DNA from 3 places in the Actinosynnema sp. NPDC023587 genome. Region 2 is predicted to be linked to each of the others. Evidence: riboswitches for the same ligand, from Rfam matches in the RefSeq annotation. Region 2 holds a riboswitch; each other region holds the start of a gene.

Region 1 (7,162 bases), on a different contig from region 2:
GCCGGGTGGTCAGGTCGTCGGGCATGGTCAAGCACCTCCCTCGCGCTCCAGCAGGGTGCGCAGGGCCGCCAGGCAGCGCCCCCGGGTCGGGCCGATGCTGCCGCGCGGCATGGACAGGGCCTCGGCCACCGCGCGGTACTCGGCGCGGCCGGCCAGGACGGTCAGCCGGAGCAGTTCCTGGCAGCGCCTGGGCAGCTCGGCGTACGCCGACCACAGCCGCCGGTCGCGGTCGTCGCGCAGGGCCTCGGTCTCGGGCAGCCAGCGGGTGTCGGCGACGTCGACCGCCGAGTCCGTCGAGAGCGCGGCCCGGCCGTTCGCCTCGCGCCACGCGCGCCGGGCCTCGCGCCGGGTGGTGACGATCAGCCAGCCCGCCAGGGCGCGCGGCTCGGCGATCCGGTCCAGGTGGCGCAGCAGGTTCAGCCACACCGTCTGCACCACGTCCTCGGCCACGCCCTGGTCCAGCCCGTTGCCCCGCGCCACGTGCCACACCAGCGGGGTCAGCTCGACGACCAGCGCGTTCAGCGCGGCGCGGTCGCCGTCGCGCGCGGCGTGCAGCAGGGCCGCGTGGCGTTCCGGCGCGGTCGGCTCCGGCGTCCCCTGCGCGATGATCGCGGCCACGCCCAGGTCGTCGGACGCCGGGTCGTCGGGGATCGCCTCGGTCAGCTCGTCGCGCAGCTCCTCCAGCAGCGGGTCGAGCCGCCCGTCCGAGGTGGACAGGACGGGACGGGAGTCGCGGCGCGCGTCGTCGTCCGTCATGTGGTCCCCTTCCCGCGCCGGGAGCCCCGCACCCGCCGCTCGGAGTTGCCGACCTCCGCGCTGATCCTGGCCCGCGCTTCGGACACGTACCTCCGGACGGAGTCCCGCCCGCATCCCAGCACGTCGGCGATCTCGTCGTCGTCGAAGTCCCAGAACCGCAGCACCAGGGCGGTGCGGAGCTGGTCGGGCAGGCGCGCGATGGCGGCGAGCGTGCTGTTGAGCTCGTGCCACGCCTCGGCCTCGCGGTGCCGCTGCACGAGGATGCGGGACCGGGCCACCACCTCGTCGGTCACCTCGCTGGGCCGTTCCCGCCGGCGGGACTGGTCGACCAGCAGGTTGCGGATCGTCTTGACCAGCCACGCCCGGCGCGCGTCCGGGTTGATCGACGGCCAGTGCCGCCAGGCGCTGACGAACGCCTCCTGCACCGCCGACTCGTGGTCGAGGTGCGGGGACATGACGGCGGCGAACCGGAAGAGCCGGGTGCGCTCCCGGTGGTAGAAGTCGCCGAAGGTGGCCGCGTGGGCATCGGGGGTTCCCGGTGTCACGAACCCTCCCTCTGGTCGGCGTCCGGTACCCGGAAGACGGACGGCGGGGCGGGTTGTGGAGGCCGGAGGTTCAGCCCAGTCGACGCGCCGCTGCCCGCAGCACCCGGACCCACCACGACCACCGCGCCGGCTCGGTGGCCTGACCTGCGGCGATGCTCATGTTGTCGAACAAGTCCTCGATCAGGGCGTCGTGCAGCCACCGCACGGCCACCGGCCACCCGAGCGACATCCACCCGTTCGGGCGACCGGTGAGGGTGTGCCGGACGCCACCCGGGACCGCCTCGAACACGTGCGTGCCGACCAGGCCCAGGCCGGGGGAGAACGTGAACACCACCCGCTCGCCGGGTTCGTGAGCGGTGCACCGGTAGCGCACGAACCCGTGCCCGCCGTCCGCGCCGACGCCCAGCGGCCGGTCCAGGACGAGGGGCGGCCACCGCCGTGGCCACAGCTCCACCACGCGGTCCACCCACCCGTCGCCGGGCAGGCCGCGCTGGTGCACGTTCTTGATCATGAATCCTCCATACGGTCCCGTATGGACCTCACCATACGGTAGCGTACGGATTTGTGAGGGCACGCCGGACCAAAGACGACTGGACCGCGGTGGCGCTGGCCGCGCTGGCCGAGGGCGGGGTGGCGGCCGTGGCCGTGGAACCGCTCGCGGCCAGGCTCGGCGCGACGAAGGGCAGCGCCTACTGGCACTTCCCGAACCGCGAAGCCCTGCTCAGGGCCACCCTCGAACGGTGGGAGCGGGAGCACACCGAGGCGGTGATCGACCTCGTGGAGGCCGAGGCCGCCCCGCGCGACCGGCTGCGCCGGCTGTTCGGGTTCGTGCTGGAGGACGCCCGGTCCAGCGCGGTCGAACTGGCCCTGCTCGCGGCCAAGGACGACCCGGCGGTCGCGCCCGTGCTGCTCCGGGTCACCGACCGGCGGGTCGACTACCTGGTCGAGCTGTTCGAGGCCATCGGGTTCCCGGCCGACGACGCGCGCCACCGGGCCGTCCTCGCCTACTCGGTCTACCTCGGCCAGGCGCAGTTGATGACCGCCGCGCCGCACGTCGTGCGGGCCCGCCGAGCGCTGCTGGAGCACACGCTGGCGGCGGTGACCGCCCGTGCCTGACCCGTTCCGGCTGGGCGTCCGGGTCAAGCCGGGCGCGAGGCGCGACGTTGTGGGCGGCCGGTGGGACGGCGCGAACCTGGTGGTCGCCGTCGCCGCGCCCGCCGTGGAGGGCAAGGCGAACGACGCCGTGCGCCGTGCGCTGGCCGAGGCGTTCGGCGTGCGGCGGCAGGACGTGCGGATCGTGCGCGGGGAGCGCGGCCGGGACAAGCTCGTCGAACTCGACCCCGCCCCGGTCGACGCCCGCGAGCGCTTGGAGCGGCTCCTCGGCGGGTGACGCGGCCTCGCGCGGGTGGGCGCGCGTCCCGTGGTCCGAACGGCCGCCCGCACAGGTCGTTCCGGTGGACAGGACGTCCGCTGTGGACGGTGGATTCACGGATCTCCCGCCGGGGGCGCGGGGTCTCGTCCACCGTGGACCCGGTCTCGTCCCGTTGACGGGGCACCGCGCCCGATCGGATCATCTTCCCCGGTGCTCCGGCCCCGCGCACCGGCGTGCCGGGCGGGGTCCCGTCCGGAGTGGTGGCGGTGTGGTGATTGCCGGATTAGTCCAAATCGGCGTCAGCAGGGGAGAATGACCACCACCGGGTGAACAACTGGAGGTCGAGTGGGTGGTGTGACGGCCTTCCTCGGCGTCGGTGCCGCGGTTTTGCTGATCTCCGTCATCGCGGTGCGGGTGTCGATCAAGCTCGGTCTGCCCTCGCTCCTGCTGTACCTGGGCATCGGTGTGCTGCTCGGCGAGGCCGTGCTGGGAATCCAGTTCGAGGACGCCGACCTGACGCGCTCGCTGGGCACCGTGGCGCTGGTGCTGATCCTCACCGAGGGCGGGTTGACGACCCGCTGGACGGCGGTGAAACCCGCGCTGGGGCTGGGCATCGCACTGTCCACAGTGTCCGTCGCGGTCAGCGTCGGCTTGACCGGCGTCGGCCTGCACTACCTGCTGGGCCTGGACTGGCGCACCGCCCTGCTGTGGGGTGCGGTGCTGTCCTCCACGGACGCGGCGGCGGTGTTCAGCGTGCTGCGCGGCGTGGGGGTCGGCAAACGGCTGATCGGTGCGCTGGAACTGGAGTCCGGGCTCAACGACGCCCCGGTCTACATCGCCGTGGTGCTGCTCGCCTCGCCCGACCCGGTGACCTGGGCCGCGCCCGCCCTGATGGCCTACGAGCTCCTCGCGGGCGGCGCGATCGGCGTGGCGATGGGCTGGCTGGGCGGGTTCGCGCTTCGGCGTGCCGCACTCCCGTCGACCGGTCTCTACCCGCTGGCCACGGTCGCCGTGTGCCTGCTCGCCTACACCGTCGGCGACCTGGCCCACGCGTCCGGGTTCCTCGCGGTCTACACGGCGGCGCTCGTGCTGGGCAACGCCCGCCTGCCGCACCGGGCCGACACGCTGTCGTTCGCCGAGGGCCTGGGCTGGCTCGCCCAGATCGGGCTGTTCGTGCTGCTGGGCCTGTACGCCTCACCCGGCCGGCTGCTCGAATCCCTGATCCCCGCGCTGGTCGCGGGCGGGGTGCTGGTCCTGCTGGCCCGGCCGGTGTCGGTGCTGTGCGCGGCGCTGCCGTTCAAGGTGCCCTGGCGCGAACAGGTGTTCATCTCGTGGTCCGGGCTGCGCGGCGCGGTCCCGATCGTGTTCGCCCTGATCCCGCTGATCCAGGGGTTCGAGGGCGCGCAGCAGCTCGTCGACGTGGTGTTCGTGCTGGTCATCCTGCTGACCCTGGTGCAGGGCTCCTCGCTGCCGTGGATGGCCAAGTGGCTCGGCCTGGTGAAGTCCGGCGAGGCCGAGGAGGTGCAGGTCGACTCGTCGGTGCTGGACGAGCTGGGCGCGGAGCTGCTCCAGGTGCGCATCCAGACCGGCTCCAAGCTGCACGGCGTCTACCTCAGCGAGCTCCGGCTCCCGCCGGGCGCGACGGTGAGCCTGGTGGTGCGCGGCGACGACGGGTTCACCCCGCAGTCCACGACCCGCCTCCAGGTGCACGACCAGATGCTCGTGGTCTGCACGGACGCCGCCCGCACCGCGACCGAGCGCCGCATCCGCGCCGTCGACCGCGCCGGCCGCTTCGCCCGCTGGAAGGGCGATTCGGGCCTGCCGTGACCCCGCGCCGCCCGGGGTGGCCGTCCCCCGGCCACCCCGGGCGGCGCGGCCGGCGGGCGGGTGGTCCGCGGTGTGATCCCGATCGCGGTCAGGGGGTCCGGCCCGCCCCGGCGACCGTTGCCGTGATCGTCGCGGTGACCTGCGGGAGGCCGGTCGGTCCTGGTCGTTCCCGCACGGCGGGCGGTCGTGTTGGACGACCTCCCATGATGTGAACCGGCCTCGACTCGACGCCGGGTCGTGGGCTAACTTCGGTCACGAGGTCATGAGTGCCAGCGCGAAGCTCGGGCTAGCTGGCCGGCAACCCTCCTACCGCGGTGGGGTGCCCCCGATGAGGACCTGGCCTGGCGCGCAGGGCGTCGGGCAAGCGCGGGCCTCCCATGCCACGGAGTCCGCCGGACCCGTCGGAGGTTGTCATGACCGTCGCAGTTCCCGGAGCCATCGCCGCCCTGCCCCGCGTCGTCGGTGCCGCGTTGCGCGTGCCGCTGGTGACCGGTGAGCGGGTGGAGTACGCCAACCTCGACCACGCGGCCAGCGCGCCCTGCCTGGAGCAGGTCCGCGACGCCGTCGACGAGCTGCTGCCCTGGTACGCCAGCGTGCACCGGGGCGCGGGGTTCGCCTCCCAGGTGTCCACCCGCGTCTACGAGCAGGCCCGCGACTCGGTCCGCCGGTTCCTCGGCGCGCGCCCCCAGGACACGGTGGTGTTCACCCGCAACACCACCGACTCGCTGAACCTGCTGGCCCGCAGCCTGCCCCGGCACACGTCCGTGGTGCTGTTCGACACCGAGCACCACGCCGCGCTGCTGCCGTGGCGCGGCCCGAACGTGCGCCGGCTGACCACCCCGGCGACGCCCGCCGAGGCCGTGCTGGAGCTGGACCGCGCGCTGCGCGCCACCCCCGAGGGCCCCCGGCTGGTCGTGGTGACCGGCGCGTCCAACGTCACCGGCGAGCTGTGGCCGGTGGCCGAGCTCGCCGCGGTGGCCCGCCGGCACGGCGCGCGCGTCGCGCTGGACGCCGCGCAGCTCGCCCCGCACCGCCCGGTGGACCTGCGCGCGCTCGACGTGGACTACGCGGTGCTGTCCGGCCACAAGGTCTACGCCCCGTTCGGCACCGGTGTGCTGGTCGGCCGGGCCGACTGGCTCCAGGCCGCCGATCCCTACCTGGTCGGCGGCGGCGCGACCACGCGGGTCACCGACCACGGGGACCGGCTGGGCGTGGCCTGGTCGGCGGTGCCGGAGCGGCACGAGGCCGGCTCGCCGAACGTGGTGGGCGTGCACGCCCTCGCGGTGGCCTGCGACGTGCTGGGCCGGCACTGGGAGCAGACCACCGCGCACGAGCAGGAGCTCCTGGCGCGGTTGCGCGCCGGCCTGGCGACCGTGCCCGGCGTGCACGAGCTGTCCCTGTTCGGGCCCGGCCAGGACCGGGTGGGCGTGGTGAGCTTCGTGGTGGCCGGGCAGGACGTCGGCTTCCTGGCCGCCGCGCTGTCCGCCGAGCACGGCATCGGCGTGCGCGACGGCGCGTTCTGCGCGCACATCGCCGTGCACCGGCTGACCGACGGCAAGCGGGCGCTGCGCGCGTCGCTGGGCCTGGGCAGCACCGCCGAGCACGTGGACCGGTTCGTCGCGGCGCTGCGGTCCCTCGTGGTCGAGGGCTCGCGGTGGCCGTACCGGATCGTCGACGGCCGGTGGGTGCCGGAGAACGACGAGCGGGCGCTCCCGCCGTTCCTGCGCTGAGGGGATGCTGGACAATGGCCCGGTGAGCACCGATCCCAACACCGAGCCGGAGCACCGGGACGTCCCCGCTGATCCGGACACCGGCACCGCCGAGCCGCCACCGAAGAGCCGGGTGGCGCTGCTCGCGGTGATCGCGCCGGTGGTGCTGGCGCTGGACATCGCGACCAAGGTGATCGCGGTCGCGGAGCTGGAGGGTCGGGAACCGGTCGAGCTGCTCGGCGGGCTGGTCCACCTCTCGTTCCTGCGCAACGCGGGCGCGGCCTTCGGCCTGGCCGAGGGCTGGACGGTGGTGCTCGCCCTGATCGCGTGCGTCGTGGTCGGGTTCATCCTGTGGATCGCCCGCAAGCTGCGCTCGGTGGGCTGGGCGGTCGGTCTCGGGCTGGTGCTCGGCGGCGCGCTGGGCAACCTGGTCGACCGGCTGTTCCGGTCGCCGGGCCCGCTGCGCGGCCACGTCGTGGACTTCATCTCGGTGATCGAGCCCCACGGCACCTTCTTCCCGGTGTTCAACATCGCCGACTCCGCCATCTCCGCGGGCGGCGCGATCATCGTGGTCCTGGCCGCGATGCAGCGCGACTACGACGGAACCCGCCACGTGAAGCCGGTGAAGAACGCATGAGCGACTACCGCACGCTGCCCGTCCCCGACGGGCTGGACGGGATGCGCGTCGACGCGGGCCTGGCCAAGCTGCTCGGCCTGTCCCGCACGGTCGTCGCCGGGCTCACCGAGTCCGGGGGCGTGGTGCTCGACGGGCAGCCCGCCGGCAAGTCCGACCGGCTGATCGCCGGCTCGTGGCTGGAGGTGACCCTCCCCGAACCGGAACGCCCGGTGGTGGTGCAGGCGATCGCCGTGGAGGGCCTGGCGGTCCTGCACGAGGACGACGACATCATCGTGGTGGACAAGCCGGTCGGCGTGGCCGTGCACCCGAGTCCCGG
Region 2 (7,162 bases):
CGTGGCCCTCTACGGCGCGTGGCGCGCCCTCCGCGGAGAGCGCGCCACGGTCGACCGCTAGCCTCACACGGCCAGCACGGACCCCGAGAAGGTCGTTTTGATGTAGTCCTTGACCTGCTGCGACTGGAGCAGGGCCAGCAGGTCCTTGATCCGCTTGTCGTCCTTGAGCTCGGCGCGGGTGACCAGGCCGTTGGCGTTCGGGTTGCCCTCGGCCTCCTCCAGCGCCAGCGCGTCCGACGACGGCTTGAGCCCGGCGTCGATCGCGTAGTTGCCGTTCACCACGGCCGCGTCGGTGTCCTCCAGCGACCGGGGCAACTGGGCCGCTTCCAGCGCCACGAACTCCAGGTTCTTCGGGTTCTCCGCGATGTCCCGGATGGACGCGGTCCGCTCCGCGCCCGCCTTGATCTTGATCAGCCCGTTGTCCTGGAGCAGGCGCAGCCCGCGCGCCTCGTTCGTCGCGTCGTTGGCCACCGCGACCTTCGCGCCGGACGGCAGGTCGGCGAGCTTCTGGTGCTTCTTGGAGTACACGCCGAGCGGTTCGACGTGCACCGGCCCGATCCACTCCAGCTTCGCGCCGCTCTCCGCCTTGAACGTGTCCAGGTAGGGGACGGTCTGGAAGTAGTTGGCGTCCAGCGACCCGTCCACCAGCGCGGTGTTGGGCTGGACGTAGTCGGTGAACTCGACGACCTCGATCTTGAGGCCCTTGTCCTCGGCCAGGTTGTCGGCCACGTACTTGAGCACCTGGGCGTGCGGGACGGGGCTGACGCCGACCTTCAGGGCCGCTTCGGGGTCGGAAGCGGCACCGGTCTGGCCGCTTCCGCAGCCCACCGCGGTCAGCAGCACGGCGACGAGGGCAGCACGAATACGCATGTCATTCCTTACTGCGGAGATGGAGAACTTTCAGACGGAGGCGTGCCGGCGGCGGTCGACGCCCCGGGCCACGCGGTTGCCGGTGAACTGGATCAGGGTCGCCACGACGGCGAGCACCACGACCGTGGCCCACAGGTAGCGGTCGTTGAACCGCTGGTAGCCCTCGCGCACGGCCAGGTCGCCGAGACCACCGCCGCCGACCACGCCGGCCATGGCGGAGTAGCCGAGCAGGGCGATGGCGGTCACGGCGATCGCGTTGACCAGCGCGGGCAGCGACTCGCGCAGCAGCACGCTGCGCACGATCCGGAGGGTGGAGGCACCGGTGGTCACCGCCGCCTCGATCACCGCCACGTGCACTTCCGACAGGACGTTCTGGACCAGCCGCCCGACGAACGGGATCGCGCCGATCGCCAGCGGCACGATGGCCGCCGTCGGCCCGATCGTGCCGCCGAGGATCAGCCGGGTGAACGACATCAGCAGGATCAGCAGGACCAGGAAGGGCATGGACCGACCGAGGTCGACCACGAAGCCGAGCAGCTTGTGCGCCACGGGCCTGGGCCGCAGCCCACCGGGGGCGGTGAGCTGCAACCAGACGCCGAGCGGAATGCCGAGCGCTACCGCGATCAGGGTGGAGACGCCCACCATGTAGACGGTCTGGCCGGTCGCGACCAGGACGTCGTCGAACACGGTGGACCAGGGTGTCGCAGACCTCACGCAGCTACTCCCTGGGGCCCCGCCAGTGTCCGGCGCACCGCGCCACCCGCTTCCGAGATCCACTCCAGCGCCGAGTCCGCGCGCTCGCCGTTGAGACCGACGCGGAACCGCGCCACCGGGGTCTCGCCGAGCCGCGTCAGACCGCCGCCGAGCAGGTTCAGGTCCACCCCGAACCGGCTGGTGGCCTCGGGCAGCAGCGCGCCGACCGCGGCGAACCCGACCAGCACGACGTCCGCGACGCGGTCGTACGCGCCCTCGGCCGCCGGGTTCTGGTCCACGGCGGGCAGCAGCGAGGCGGCCGTGCGCGAGGACGCGTCCGCGACCAGGCTGAGCACCTTGCCGTGCTCGACCACGCGGCCGTCCTCCAGCACCGCGACGTCGTCGCAGATCCTGCGGACGACGCCCATGTCGTGGGTGACCACGAGCACCGTGACACCGAGCTCGGCCCGCGCGCGGTCCAGCACGGTCAGCACCGAGCCGGTGGTGTCGGGGTCGAGCGCGGAGGTCGGCTCGTCGGCCAGCAGCACCGACGGGCCGGCCGCGAGGGCCCGCGCCACGGCGATCCGCTGGCGCTGGCCGCCGGAGAGCTGGTCCGGGTAGGACCCGGCCTTGTCGGTCAGGCCGACCAGGTCGAGCAGTTCGGCGACGCGGGTGCGCCGCTGCGGGCCGGGGATGCCGGCCGACTCCAGCGGGAGCGCCACGTTGCCCGCGGCGGTCCGCTGGCGGAGCAGCGAATCCCCTTGCGGCACAACGCCGATCTGCCGGCGGGCGGCGCGCAGCGCCGGGCCGCCGAGGGACACCAGGTCGGTGCCGTCGACGCGGATCGCACCGCTGTCGGGGCGCTCCAGCAGCGCCACGCACCGCGCCAGCGTGGACTTGCCCGCCCCGCTGGGGCCGACGACGCCCAGCACGGTGCCGGCGGCCACGTCCAGGTTCACGCCGTCCAGCGCGCGAACCTGACCGGTACTCCCGGGAAAGGTCTTGGTGAGGTTTTCGACAGTGATCACGGTTTCGCTCCACGACTGCACGCGGCAGCGCACGCTCGTGGCGTGCACGTCCGAAGGCCGGCTCAAGAAGGGTGTCCCGGAAAAGGGGACGACGAGGACTCGACAAGCGCCTACGCGCAGTTAGCTTCGACAGCCCGAAACCGTGCGGCGGCCGTGGTCGACGACTCGCCGGCGTGTGAGCAGCATCCTGGGCACGTGATCCTCCATCGCTCCTGGCGGAAGCACCTGCCTCCGCCGGGGAGGTGGTTGCTGCGGCGTCGTAGAGCCAGGTCTCTCGGCCGCTCGGGATGGCAGCACGAGTACACCCGACGCGGAGGCTTCAACGCAAGCCCGCATGAGGATCGTTCGTCAAATCACACTGATGGCCGAAAGATCATCGGCTATTCCGGTGAGGAAGCCTCGGCTATCCGGACGAAGTCGCCGACGCCCAATTGCTCCCCCCGGACGCCCGGATCGACCCCGGCCAGCGTCAACAGCCGCTCGGCCTCGGCGGCCGACCCGGCCCACCCGGAGAGGGCACCGCGGAGCATCTTGCGGCGCTGCGCGAAAGCCGCGTCCACCAACGAGAACAGCGCCTTGCGGTCCACAGTGGACAGCGGCTCGTGGCGGGTGAAGGCGACCAGCGCGGAGTCCACGTTGGGCACCGGCCAGAACACCGAGCGCGGCACCGGTCCGGCCCGGCGGGCGTCCGCGTACCAGGCGAGCTTCACGCTCGGCACCCCGTAGACCTTGCTGCCCGGTCCGGCCGCCATCCGGTCGGCCACCTCGGCCTGCACCATCACCAGCCCGGTCCGCAGCGACGGCAGCTCGGCCAGCAGGTGCAGCACGACCGGCACGGCCACGTTGTACGGGAGGTTGGCCACCAGCGCGGTCGGCGGCACCGGGAACCGGTCGGCGGTGACCCGCATCGCGTCGGCCTCGACGACCGTCAGCCGGTCCTTCAGACCGGGCGCGCGCTCGGCCACCGTCACCGGCAGCCGCCTCGCCAGCACCGGGTCGATCTCGACCGCGACCACCGAAGCGCACGCGGGCAGCAGCGCCAGGGTCAGCGACCCCAGCCCCGGCCCGACCTCCAGCACCACGTCCTCGGGACCGAGTCCCGCCGCCGCCACGACCTTGCGGACCGTGTTCGGGTCGTGCACGAAGTTCTGGCCGAGCTTCTTGGTGGGGCGGATGTCCAGCTCGGCGGCGAGCCGGCGGACGTCAGCGGGGCCGAGGAGCGCACTCCCCGGCCCCGCTGGTGCAGGTTCGGTCACCCGCAAAACTTACGACAGCCCCAGCTTCTGCTGGCAGTGGGGCCACGCCGAGTACCCGCCGCGCGCGTCGCGGAGCTTGCTCGCCACGGCGATCTGCTGCTCGCGGCTGGCCTGGTGCGGGTACGCGGCGTACTGGCTACCGCCGTACGCGTCCCACGTGCCCTTGTTGAACTGGAGGCCGCCGTAGTAGCCGTTGCCGGTGTTGATGGCCCAGTTGCCGGTCGCCTCGCAGTTGGCCAGCCGGTCCCACACCTCGCCGTCGGGCGGGAGCTTCGTGCCGACCTTGACCTTCTTGGCCTTCGGCTCCTTGGTGACCTTCGTGCCCAGCTTCTCGCGGCCGGTTTCCTTGCCGTTCTTGATGGTCACCCGGTAGGTGACGATCTGCTCGCCGGGCTCGCCCGCCTCGACGGTCTCCTTGGAGCCCCGCATCATCGTGGCGTCCTTGACCTCCTCGACGGTCGGCTCGATGGCCTCCGTCGCGTTGATCACGGACACGCCGGTGCGGCTGATGTGGACCTCGGCACCGTTGGTGATGCGCAGGTCCCCGGCGGATTCGAGCTTGTCCTCCGGGCCGAGCGAGATGTTCTCGGCCTTCATCATCTCGTCGACGGTCAGCGCGGTCGTGCGCACCTGCCTGGGCTCGGTGCCGCCGTCGTAGACCGTGACGGTCTTGAGGCTCTTCACCTCCAGCGCCAGGCCGCCGAGCGGGACGGCCATGCCGCGGTCGTGGGAGACCCACGCGCCCTCGTCCTCGACCTTGAGCTGGTCGAGCGCCTCGTCCACGGTGACCGAGCGGACCCAGCCCTCGCGCTGCTCGCCGTCGACGGTCATCTTGACCAGCCGGCCGCGGTCCAGCGAGATCTTGCCGCCGTCGCCGACCTTCGCCTGGGGGGACGGGCTGAGCGCGTCGTGCTCGCCGACCACGATGCCCTCGTCGGCGAGGATCTCGCCCACGGTGGACTCGTAGGTGCGCACGGTGGTGGCTTCGCCGTCCACGTCGACCGTGACGGACTTGTCCATGGCGATGGCGGTCGCGCCACCGCCGGAGATGGTCACCAGCACGGTGGCGACGGCGGCCTTGAGGAAGCGGCGCTTCCACTTCCCGGCGGCTTCGACCAGGGCGGCGGGCGGGGCGCTCGGCTGCTCGGCAGCCAGGGCTCCGGCGACCCGGTCCTGGGAGACCTCGTCCGGGATGATGATCGGCGGGAGGAGCGTGGTCTCGGCGTTGATGAGCTTGATCAGCTCGTCGACGTCGACGTCGGCACTGGCCAGCAGGTCGTCCGCGTCAGGTCCGAGGACCTCCCGGACGTCCTCCGGCGTGATGCTGAACACCGCGGTGTCCCAGTCGGACCACCCGGGCTCGGGTCTGTCCAGGACGTCCACGGTGGCGGACGGCGGCTGGTCGACCTGCACGGGAGTAAACCAGTCGGTGTCCTCGTTGAACGAGTTCACGGGGTTCCATACCTCCTGAAGGCGCGAAGGGTTCGCGCACACGTTCGGTGTCGGTGGTCAGCAGGTGATCTCCGGCAACTCCTGTGTGTGTCCGTCTTCTCGCTTCTGGTGCGTAAACCCGCCCCGACCGCGGGTCGCGCCCCCGGGACTTGACGGGGGGCACGGTCACGGGACCGTAACGGGTACTCGGGGGTTGTGCAAACACTCCCGCGACCCCTGTGAGGTCGATCACCCCATCAGAGGAGCAAGTCTGTCCGCCATTCGTCGTAAGGCCTATTGCGACTGCACCAGGTCACCAAGACCGAAGACTCGTTCGGCGTTTCGGGTGACAGTTGACGCCAGCTCCGCCAATTCCACGTGACGGAGCGTAGCGATGTCACGCAGGGTGTAGTTCGCGCAGTACGGCTCGTTCGGCCGACCCCTGAACGGGTGCGGGGTCAGGAACGGGGCGTCGGTCTCCACCAGCAGGTGCTCGGCCGGCACCCACGCCGCCGCCTCGCGCAGCGCCTTCGCGTTGCGGAAGGTCACCGCACCCGCGAACGACAGCACGTACCCCCGCGCCACGCACGCGCGCGCGAAGTCGAGGTCGCCGGAGAAGCAGTGGAAGACCACAGTGGACGGAGCGCCCTCCTCGTCGAGGATCTTGAGGACGTCGTCGTGCGCGTCCCGGTCGTGGATCATCAGGGCCTTCCCGGACAGCTTGGAAAGCTCGATGTGCCAGCGGAAGGCGTCGTGCTGGGCGGCCGGCGGCGAGTAGTCCCAGTAGTAGTCCAGACCGGTCTCGCCGATCGCGACCACGCGCGGCTGCGCGGCCAGCGCGGTGAGCTCCGCGCGGTCCGCGTCGGTGAAGGTGGACGTCCGGGTCGGGTGCAGCGCGACCGCCGCGAACACCCGTTCGTCCCACGTCGCGGCCCGCGCCGCCCACCGCGCGGACGCCAGGTCGTCGGCGACCGTGATCACCCGGTCGACGCCGGCGGCGTTGGCCCGGTCGAGCACCTCCCGCACCTGCTCGGGCGTGTCCGCCCCGCAGGCGTCGAGGTGGGTGTGGGCGTCGACCACCGGCACCGGAAGTGCTTCCGGTACCGGCGGCCGTTCTCCTCGGCGCTGGGTCACCCCGGGGTGTCCTCTCGGAACGCGGGAGCTCCGCTCGTACCCCGGCTCACTTGACGATGGGGGCCCACTCCGGGCCGGTCTCCGCCAGCTCGGGGTCGAGCTTGGCGAACAGCGGCGCGGGCTTGGCCAGCGGGCGGCCCACCGGGATCGGCGTGGACGCCCACCGGGCCTGCTCGCCGGCGTAGTCGCCGGTGAGCACCGGGTACCGGCGCTCCGGCACGTCGAGGTCGGCGACCTCGTCGAGCCTCGGCTGGGCCGCCCACACGCCCGTGCCGCCCAGCGCCTCGTGCACCTTCTGCGCCGAGTGCGGCAGGAACGGCGTGAGCAGCGTGTTCGCGTCCTGGACGACCTGGAGCGCGGTGTGCAGGACGGTGTCCCGGCGGGCCGGGTCGTCCTTGAGCTTCCACGGCTCCTGGTCGGACAGGTAGCGGTTGGCCGCGCCGACCACCTTCATCGCCTCGCCGGAGGCGTGCTTGAACCGCGAGCGGCGCAGCGCGTCGCCGACCACCCCGAACGCGTTCCGGGAGAGGGTCAGCAGCTCGTGGTCGGCGTCGGTGAGCGCGGTCGGCGTCGGCACCGCGCCGACGTTCTTGTGCGCCATCGAGATCGACCGGTTGACCAGGTTGCCCCACTCGTTGGCCAGCTCGAAGTTCGTGCGCCGGACGAACTCGTCCCAGGTGAAGTCGGTGTCCTGGTTCTCCGGGCCGGCCACCGAGATGAAGTAGCGCAGCGCGTCCGGGCCGAACTCGC
Region 3 (7,162 bases), on a different contig from region 2:
CCACTGCTCCACCCCAGAAAACCACTCTGTCCACATCGGACACCACCAGGAGGTACTGCCATGACACGTCACCTGCCACTCGCTCGGGGCATCCCGCGAACACACCACCGCTCCAGGGGCGTCGATCACAGCCCTGACCGGCGAACCGGGCCGTGAGTTCGCGTGCCCACCTCGTACCGGCGGCACTGGCGGTCTGGGCGACCGCTCTGGCCGGTCTGCTCTGGACGTGGTGGGCGGGCGTCGCCATCGGTCTCACGATGGCGGTGGTGGGCGGTGTGGCCCTCCGCAGGTGGCCACCGGCCGCCGTGGCGATCGCGGTGGTCGGGCCGGTGGCGGCGTGCTGGATCGGCGCGCAGCTACACGAGTCGGCGCACCACCCGCTCCGCTCGGCGGCCGGTCACGGTGGCCTGACGGCGGTGCGACTCGAACTGTCCGACCGGCCGCGTGGTCTGCGGGCCGCCGGCTTCGGGTCGCGGGCCGGCGGGGTCGACCTGGTCCTCATCCGGGCGGCGGTGGTGGACGACGGCGGTCGGGTGGTGGTGCTCGCTCCGGCACCAGCTTGGCAGGAACTGCTTCCCGGGCAACAGGTCCTGGCTCGCGGCACGCTCGCACCGGCGAAATCCGGGGAGCTCACCGTCGCGATGCTGCGGGTCCGGGGCCCGCCGCGCGAGGTCACCCCAGCACCCGTGTGGCAGCGGGCGGCGGAGGCGTTGCGGGTGGGACTGCGGGACGCGAGCGGCACGCTGGACCCGGAACCCGCCGGGTTGCTGCCCGCGCTGGTCGTCGGCGACACGTCGGGCCTGTCGCCCCGGGTGGTGGACGAGTTCCGCACCTCGGGCCTGGCGCACGTGCTGGCGGTCAGCGGGGCCAACTTGGCCATCCTGTGCGGCGCGGTGCTGTTGTTGTTGAGGCTACTGCATTTCGGGCCACGGGGATGCGCGGCGGGCGGGATGGCGGCGCTGGTCGGGTTCGTGGTGTTGGCCGGTCCGGAGCCGAGCGTGCTGCGGGCGGCGGTGATGGGCGCGGTGGCACTGCTCGCGCTGGTGCTGGGGCGGGAGCGGTCCGCGCTGCCCGCGCTGGCCGCCGGGGTGGTCGTGCTGGTGTTGCACGATCCGCAGCTCGCGGTGGATCCGGGATTCGGGCTGTCCGTCGTGGCGACGGCGGCGCTGGTGCTGCTCGCGCCGCAGTGGTCCGGCGGGCTGCGCGACCGGGGCGTGCCGGTCGGGTTGGCCGAGGCGCTGGCGGTGCCGGCGGCGGCGCACCTCGCCACGGCTCCGCTGGTCGCCGGGATCTCCGGGCAGGTGAGCCTGGTCGCGGTCGCGGCGAACCTGCTGGTGGCACCGGTCGTGGCACCGGCCACGGTGCTCGGGGTGCTGGCGGCGGTGGTGGCACAGGTCCACCTCGACACGGCGCGGTTCGTGGTCGAGGTGGCAGGGCCGGCCGCGTGGTGGCTGATCACGGTCGGACGGCACGCGGCGGCGGTGCCCGGTGCGGCCGTGGCGTGGCCCGAGGGCTGGACGGGAGGGCTGTTGCTGGTCGGCGCGGTGGTGGTGGCGTACGGCGTGTTCCGGCTGCGGCGGCTGCGGGTGCTGGTCGTCGCGGTGGCCGCCGGGGTGGCCGTCGTGCTGGTGCCGGTCGGGGTGGTCGCGCCGCGCTGGCCGGTGCCGGGCTGGGCCGTGGTGGCGTGCGACGTGGGCCAGGGCGACGCGGTCGTCCTGGCCACGGCCGAGCGCGACCGGGCGGTACTGGTCGACACCGGGCCGGACCCGGGTCCGGTGCTGGCCTGCCTGTCCAGGTTGGGAGTACGGCGGGTGCCGCTGGTGGTGCTGAGCCACCTGCACGCCGACCACATCGGCGGGCTGGCGGGGGTCTTGGCGGAACGGGGTGTCGGTGCGGTGGCCGTGGGGCCGTCGCGACAACCGGAGTGGGCGTGGAAGGAGGTGACGGCACTGGCGCGGAGCGCCGGGGTCGAGGTGGTCGAGCTCGGGCTCGGGCAGCGGTTGAGCTGGCCGGGATTGGAACTGGAGGTGCTGGGGCCGCGCGTGGTTGCGCGCGGGGACGAGAACACGGCGGTCAACGACGCCTCGGTGGTGGTGCGGGCGACCACGGCCGCCGGGCGGGTGTTGCTGACCGGCGACGTCGAGTTGGCCGGGCAGGCGGCGCTGCTCGGTGGGCACGTCGATCTGCGGGCCGACGTGCTGAAGGTGCCGCACCACGGGTCGCGGTACTCGTCGCCGGAGTTCCTGGCGGCGGTGCGGCCTCGGGTCGCGCTGGTCAGCGTCGGGGCCGACAACCGCTACGGCCACCCCAGTGGGGTGCTGGTCGACGCCTTGGAGCGCGAGGGGGCGTTGCTCTCGCGCTCGGACCGGGATGGCGACACCGCCGTCCTGCCGGGGCCGGAGGGACCTCGGGTCGTCCGGCGCGGCGAACCGCTGACCAACGGCCGCTGACAAACAGCCGCTGACCAACGGCGGCTGATGAACGAACCTGCCCGGTCGAGCGACCGGGCCGAACGAGAGGAGCACGATCATGAATGACCGGAACACCTGGGTCCGGCTGCACACCGGTTGGTCGCCACGGGAACTGGGATGGGCGTTGTGGCAGCCCGGCTATGCCGCCCACCCGTGGCCGAACTCGGAATTGCGGCCGTCGTTCGAGTTCTACCTCTGCGAGGACCTGTCGATCGGCGGCCGGGGGATCGTGGCGCGGGCGACCGTCACGAAAACCGTGGGCACCGTGTCCGTCGCCTCACCGCAGGATGCCTACCAGGAGATCGCCGACGCGTTGTTCGACGACGACCTGGCGATCGCGCCCGAGGACTGGCGGGCCAACCGGTACAACGGGCACAAGGCGGCGTCGCCGTGGCCGCAGCAGCTCACCGCGTGGCGGGCCGAGACCGAGGAGGTCGGGCCGTTCCTGCTGCCCGAGCTCTCGTCGTTCCCGCGCACCGGGTGGCTGCGGGTGCCGGACATCGTGTTGTGACCCGGGGGTCGGCGCGATCGGCCCGCGCGCCAGGTGTCCTCGACGGACGGTCGTGGCGCGCGAGCCGGCCGGGCGTGGTCAGTTCTTCAGCGCGTTCAGCACGGCCTCGGCCGAGGGCGGCACGTTGGCGCGGGGACCGACGCGGTTGCCGAGGGCGTCGAGGGTCTTCAGGCCGTCGCCGGTGATCAGCAGCACGGTCTCGGCGTCCGGGTCGAGCTGACCGGTCTCGATGAGCTTCTTCGCCGTGGCGACGGTCACGCCGCCGGCCGTCTCGGCGAAGATGCCCTCGGTGCGGGCCAGCAGGCGGATGCCCTCGACCACCTCGTCGTCGGTGACGTCATCGATCGCGCCGTTGGTGCGGCGGACCGCGTCCAGCACGTACGGGCCGTCCGCCGGAGCGCCGATCGCCAGCGAGCGGGCGATGGTGTCCGGGCGGACCGGGGTCACCACGTCCTGGCCGGACTTGAACGCCGCCGCGACGGGGGAGCAGCCGGTGGCCTGGGCTCCGAACACCCGGTACGGGGTGGGCTCGACCAGACCGAGCTCGCCGAACTCGCGGAAGGCCTTGTCGACCTTGGTCAACTGCGAGCCGGAGGCGATGGGCACCACGATCTGGTCGGGCAGCCGCCACCCCAGTTGCTCGGCCACCTCGTAGCCCAGGGTCTTCGAGCCCTCGGCGTAGTAGGGGCGGACGTTGACGTTGACGAAGGCCCAGTCCTCGTGCTCGGCGGCCAGTTCCTGCGCGAGGCGGTTCACGTCGTCGTAGTTGCCGTCGACGGTGATCAGGTCGCCGCCGTAGACGGCGGTCATGAGGATCTTGGCCTGCTCCAGGGAGGAGGGCACCAGCACGACCGACTGCCAGCCGGCGCGGGCGGCGGCGGCGGCGACGGCGTTGGCCAGGTTGCCGGTGGAGGGACAGGCCAGGACCTTGAAGCCCAGCTCGCGGGCGGCGGCGAGGGCAACACCGACGACGCGGTCCTTGAACGAGTGGGTGGGGTTGCCGGTGTCGTCCTTCACCCACACCTTGCGCACGCCCAGGGCCTTGGCGAGGCGGTCGGCCTCGACCAGGCGGGTCGCGCCGGGGTTGGTGTTGGGGTGCGACTCGACGTTCGAGGGCACCGGGAGCAGGCCGCGGTAGCGCCAGATCGACCGGGGGCCCGCCTCGATGTCCTCGCGGCGGACGCGGCCGAAGTCGTAGGCGACTTCCAGCGGCCCGAAACACTCAAGACAGGCGTACTCGGGCGCGAGCGGGGTCTCGTGACCGCATTCGCGGCACGACAGGGCACGAGCCGGACCGAGGTCGAAGGAGGTGGTGGCCGGAGGCACACTGACAGCAGTCATCGCGAGGTATCTCCTCATCTTTCCCGCGTCGCGGGTCGGAATTGGCACCGTGGTCGTCGCAGCGGACGCTGCGCGACGGGTTGCCGGGGCTTCTTCGGGCCGATCCCTCTGCCCCTCTGGATGAGCGGTATTCAGTTGTGCCCCCAACCTACGGCACGATCCCGACCCGCAGCCAGATCCGTCCACCAACCGGGCGCGATCCGGGGCGTGGGAGGATCGCCCCCGTGAGCGCTCCCGCAGTCACCCCGGGCCCCGTGCACCTGGTCGTCGGTGAGGAAGAGTTGCTGGTCGAGCGGGCAGTGCGCGGTGCGCTGGTGCTGGCTCGCCAAGGCGATCCGCAGGCCGACCTGACCAGGGTCAAAGTGACTGATCTCACCCCTCCTGAGCTGGCCGAACTGGTCAGTCCGTCGCTGTTCGCGGAGGGGCGGGTCATCGCTCTGGAGTCCGCGCAGGAGGCGGGCAAGGAGATCGCCGAGGCGGTCATCGCCTACGCCAAGTCGCCGGCGGACGGGGTGGTCCTGGTCGTCGTGCACACCGGTGGCGGGCGCAGCAAGGTGGCCAAGGAGCTGCCCGCCGCGCTGCGCAAGGCCGGGGCGGTGGTGACCGAGTGCCCGAAGATCACCAAGGCGGCGGAGCGCGAGGCGTTCGTGCGCAACGAGATCCGTGCGGCGGGCGGCAAGTCCGACCCGGAGGCGGTCGGGGCGCTGATCGAGTCGGTGGGGTCGGACCTGCGGGAGCTGGCCGCGGCGGCGTCGCAGCTCGTGTCGGACACGGGCGGCAAGATCGACGCCGACGCCGTCCACCGCTACCACCGGGGGCGGGCCGAGGTGACCGGGTTCGCGGTGGCCGAGAAGGCCGTCGCGGGCGATCGGGGCGGGGCGTTGGAGGCCTTGCGCTGGGCGCTCCAGACCGGGGTGCCGCACGTGCTGGTCGCGGACGCGTTGGCCGACGCGGTGCGGACCATCGCGCGGGTGTCCGCAGCCGGGCGCGGCGACCCGTTCAAGCTGGCCGGTGAGCTGGGCATGCCGCCCTGGAAGGTGAAGAAGGCGCAGGGGCAGGCGCGGGGCTGGGACGGCGACGGGCTCGCGGTCGCCATGTCGGTGGTCGCGGACCTCAACGCCGACGTGAAGGGCGTGGCCGCCGACTCGGGGTACGCGCTGGAGCGGGCTGTGCTGAAGATCGTCGCGGTCTACCGGCGGCGTTGAGCGGCCGACGTGGCGGGCGTTCGGCCGGTGCCCAGTGCCCAGTGTCCGGTGCCCGTGCGGCGGGAGTGGCGGCAAGTGGCGGGAGTGGCGGGAGTGGCGGCAAAGCGAAGCGCCGCGCCCTCCGGGGGAGGGCGCGGCGCTTCGGGAGCCTGCGTCAGATCCGGGAGATCAGATCTGGTTGGCGCGCCGGGCCAGGGCCGACTTCTTGTTGGCGGCCTGGTTGGCGTGGATCACGCCCTTGGTGACGGCCTTGTCGAGCTTGCGCGAGGCTTCGCGGGCCAGGGTGGTGGCCTTTTCCTTGTCGCCCGCCTCGGCGGCCTCACGGAACTTGCGGATCGCGGTCTTCAGCGACGACTTGACGGCCTTGTTGCGCAGGCGCGCCTTCTCGTTCGTCTGGATCCGCTTGAGCTGGGACTTGATGTTAGCCACGCGAAAGCCACCGTTTCCTGGTCTCTGGGTCGTATCGCGCTGTGATCGGCCCCACCCGAGGTGGGCTTCCTCCATTGCGGAATGCCGCGCGATAGCGCTGTAGAGGCTATCAGGCGGCTCGCCGTGGTCGGCACCAGTCCTCGGGCGGGTAAAACAGTACATCCGTCCGGTTAAGCTGATCGGGTGATGACCGCTCTTGACTGGCCCGGGTTCGGGCAGGTGTCGCTCGCCGGTCTCCTCTTCCTCTGCGCGGCCGCCGCCCTCGCCGGTGCGGTCGACGCGGTGGTGGGTGGGGGAGGTCTGATCCAACTGCCCGCGCTGTTGCTGGTCGGGCCCGGTGGGCAGCCGCTCTACGCGTTGGCCACGAACAAGGTCGCCGCGGTGGTCGGCACGGCTTCCGCGGTCGGGACGTACGCGCGGCAGACGTCGATCGACTGGGCGTCCGCGATCCCGATGGCGGTCGCGGCGTTCGCCGGTGCCACGGGCGGTGCGGCGTTCGCGGGGGCGTTGGAGCCCGGTGTGCTCAACGGCGTGGTGTTGGTCGCGCTGGTGGGGGTCGGGCTCTACACGTGGCGCAAGCCGGACCTCGGGGTGGCCGAGACGCCCCGGTTCGGGCGGGCCGCCCGGATCGCCGTGATGGCGACCGGTGGCGCGGTGGTCGGGTTCTACGACGGGCTGGCCGGTCCGGGTACCGGTGCCTTCCTGGTGTTCCTGCTGGTGGGCCTGGTGGGGTTCGCGTTCCTGCGGGCGTCGGCCACCGCCAAGATCGTCAACGTCGCGACGAACCTGGGCGCGCTGCTCTACTTCATCCCCACCGGCAAGGTGCTGTGGGGCCTCGGGCTGGTGCTGGCCGTGTGCAACCTCGGCGGCGCGGTGTTCGGGGCGCGGCTGGCGGTGCGGCGGGGGTCCGCGTTCGTCCGCCGGGTGTTCCTGACCGTGGTCGTGGCGCTCGTGGTCAGCCTGGGGTGGAAGGCGGCGGTTGGATGATCTTGAACGTCGCGCCCATCGGGTCGCCCAGGGTGGCGAACCGCCCGGCCGGCGAGTCGGCGACCGCACCGACCGGGATGCCGCCCAGCTCGCGCGCCCTGGCCAGGGACTCGTCCACGTCGGACACCTGGAAGTAGGTCATCCAGTGCGCCGGGATCTCGGCCGGGATGCTGGCGTCCATGCCGAACACGCCGCCCACAGTGTGGCCCTCGACCTGG

What was found. A riboswitch is a leader RNA that binds a small molecule or an ion and turns the genes downstream of it on or off. The one in region 2 is predicted to bind S-adenosylmethionine.
Region 1: linked by a shared signal. The riboswitch ahead of AB0G01_RS13385 (aminotransferase class V-fold PLP-dependent enzyme) and the one ahead of AB0G01_RS00720 (ATP-binding cassette domain-containing protein) in region 2 are both predicted to bind S-adenosylmethionine.
Region 3: linked by a shared signal. The riboswitch ahead of thrC (threonine synthase) and the one ahead of AB0G01_RS00720 (ATP-binding cassette domain-containing protein) in region 2 are both predicted to bind S-adenosylmethionine.

What each region holds. Positions count from the first base shown of each region.
Region 1 is NZ_JBFABG010000004.1:239,354-246,515, reverse strand. It holds gene AB0G01_RS13420 (hypothetical protein) at 1-25, opposite strand, end outside; gene AB0G01_RS13415 (sigma-70 family RNA polymerase sigma factor) at 28-756, opposite strand; gene AB0G01_RS13410 (sigma-70 family RNA polymerase sigma factor) at 753-1,301, opposite strand; gene AB0G01_RS13405 (SRPBCC family protein) at 1,372-1,812, opposite strand; gene AB0G01_RS13400 (helix-turn-helix domain-containing protein) at 1,866-2,417, shown strand; gene AB0G01_RS13395 (DUF167 domain-containing protein) at 2,410-2,691, shown strand; gene AB0G01_RS13390 (potassium/proton antiporter) at 3,028-4,500, shown strand; SAM riboswitch class IV at 4,759-4,873, shown strand; gene AB0G01_RS13385 (aminotransferase class V-fold PLP-dependent enzyme) at 4,914-6,230, shown strand; gene lspA (signal peptidase II) at 6,235-6,846, shown strand; gene AB0G01_RS13375 (RluA family pseudouridine synthase) at 6,843-7,162, shown strand, end outside.
Region 2 is NZ_JBFABG010000001.1:145,679-152,840, forward strand. It holds gene AB0G01_RS00705 (DUF4184 family protein) at 1-61, shown strand, start outside; gene AB0G01_RS00710 (MetQ/NlpA family ABC transporter substrate-binding protein) at 64-870, opposite strand; gene AB0G01_RS00715 (methionine ABC transporter permease) at 901-1,584, opposite strand; gene AB0G01_RS00720 (ATP-binding cassette domain-containing protein) at 1,581-2,591, opposite strand; SAM riboswitch class I at 2,792-2,885, opposite strand; gene rsmA (16S rRNA (adenine(1518)-N(6)/adenine(1519)-N(6))-dimethyltransferase RsmA) at 2,972-3,847, opposite strand; gene AB0G01_RS00730 (transglycosylase family protein) at 3,857-5,299, opposite strand; gene AB0G01_RS00735 (TatD family hydrolase) at 5,573-6,412, opposite strand; gene metG (methionine--tRNA ligase) at 6,459-7,162, opposite strand, start outside.
Region 3 is NZ_JBFABG010000003.1:318,902-326,063, reverse strand. It holds gene AB0G01_RS10330 (DNA internalization-related competence protein ComEC/Rec2) at 153-2,450, shown strand; gene AB0G01_RS10325 (hypothetical protein) at 2,530-2,982, shown strand; gene thrC (threonine synthase) at 3,061-4,323, opposite strand; SAM riboswitch class I at 4,335-4,450, opposite strand; gene holA (DNA polymerase III subunit delta) at 4,548-5,528, shown strand; gene rpsT (30S ribosomal protein S20) at 5,697-5,957, opposite strand; gene AB0G01_RS10305 (TSUP family transporter) at 6,144-6,944, shown strand; gene AB0G01_RS10300 (VOC family protein) at 6,913-7,162, opposite strand, start outside.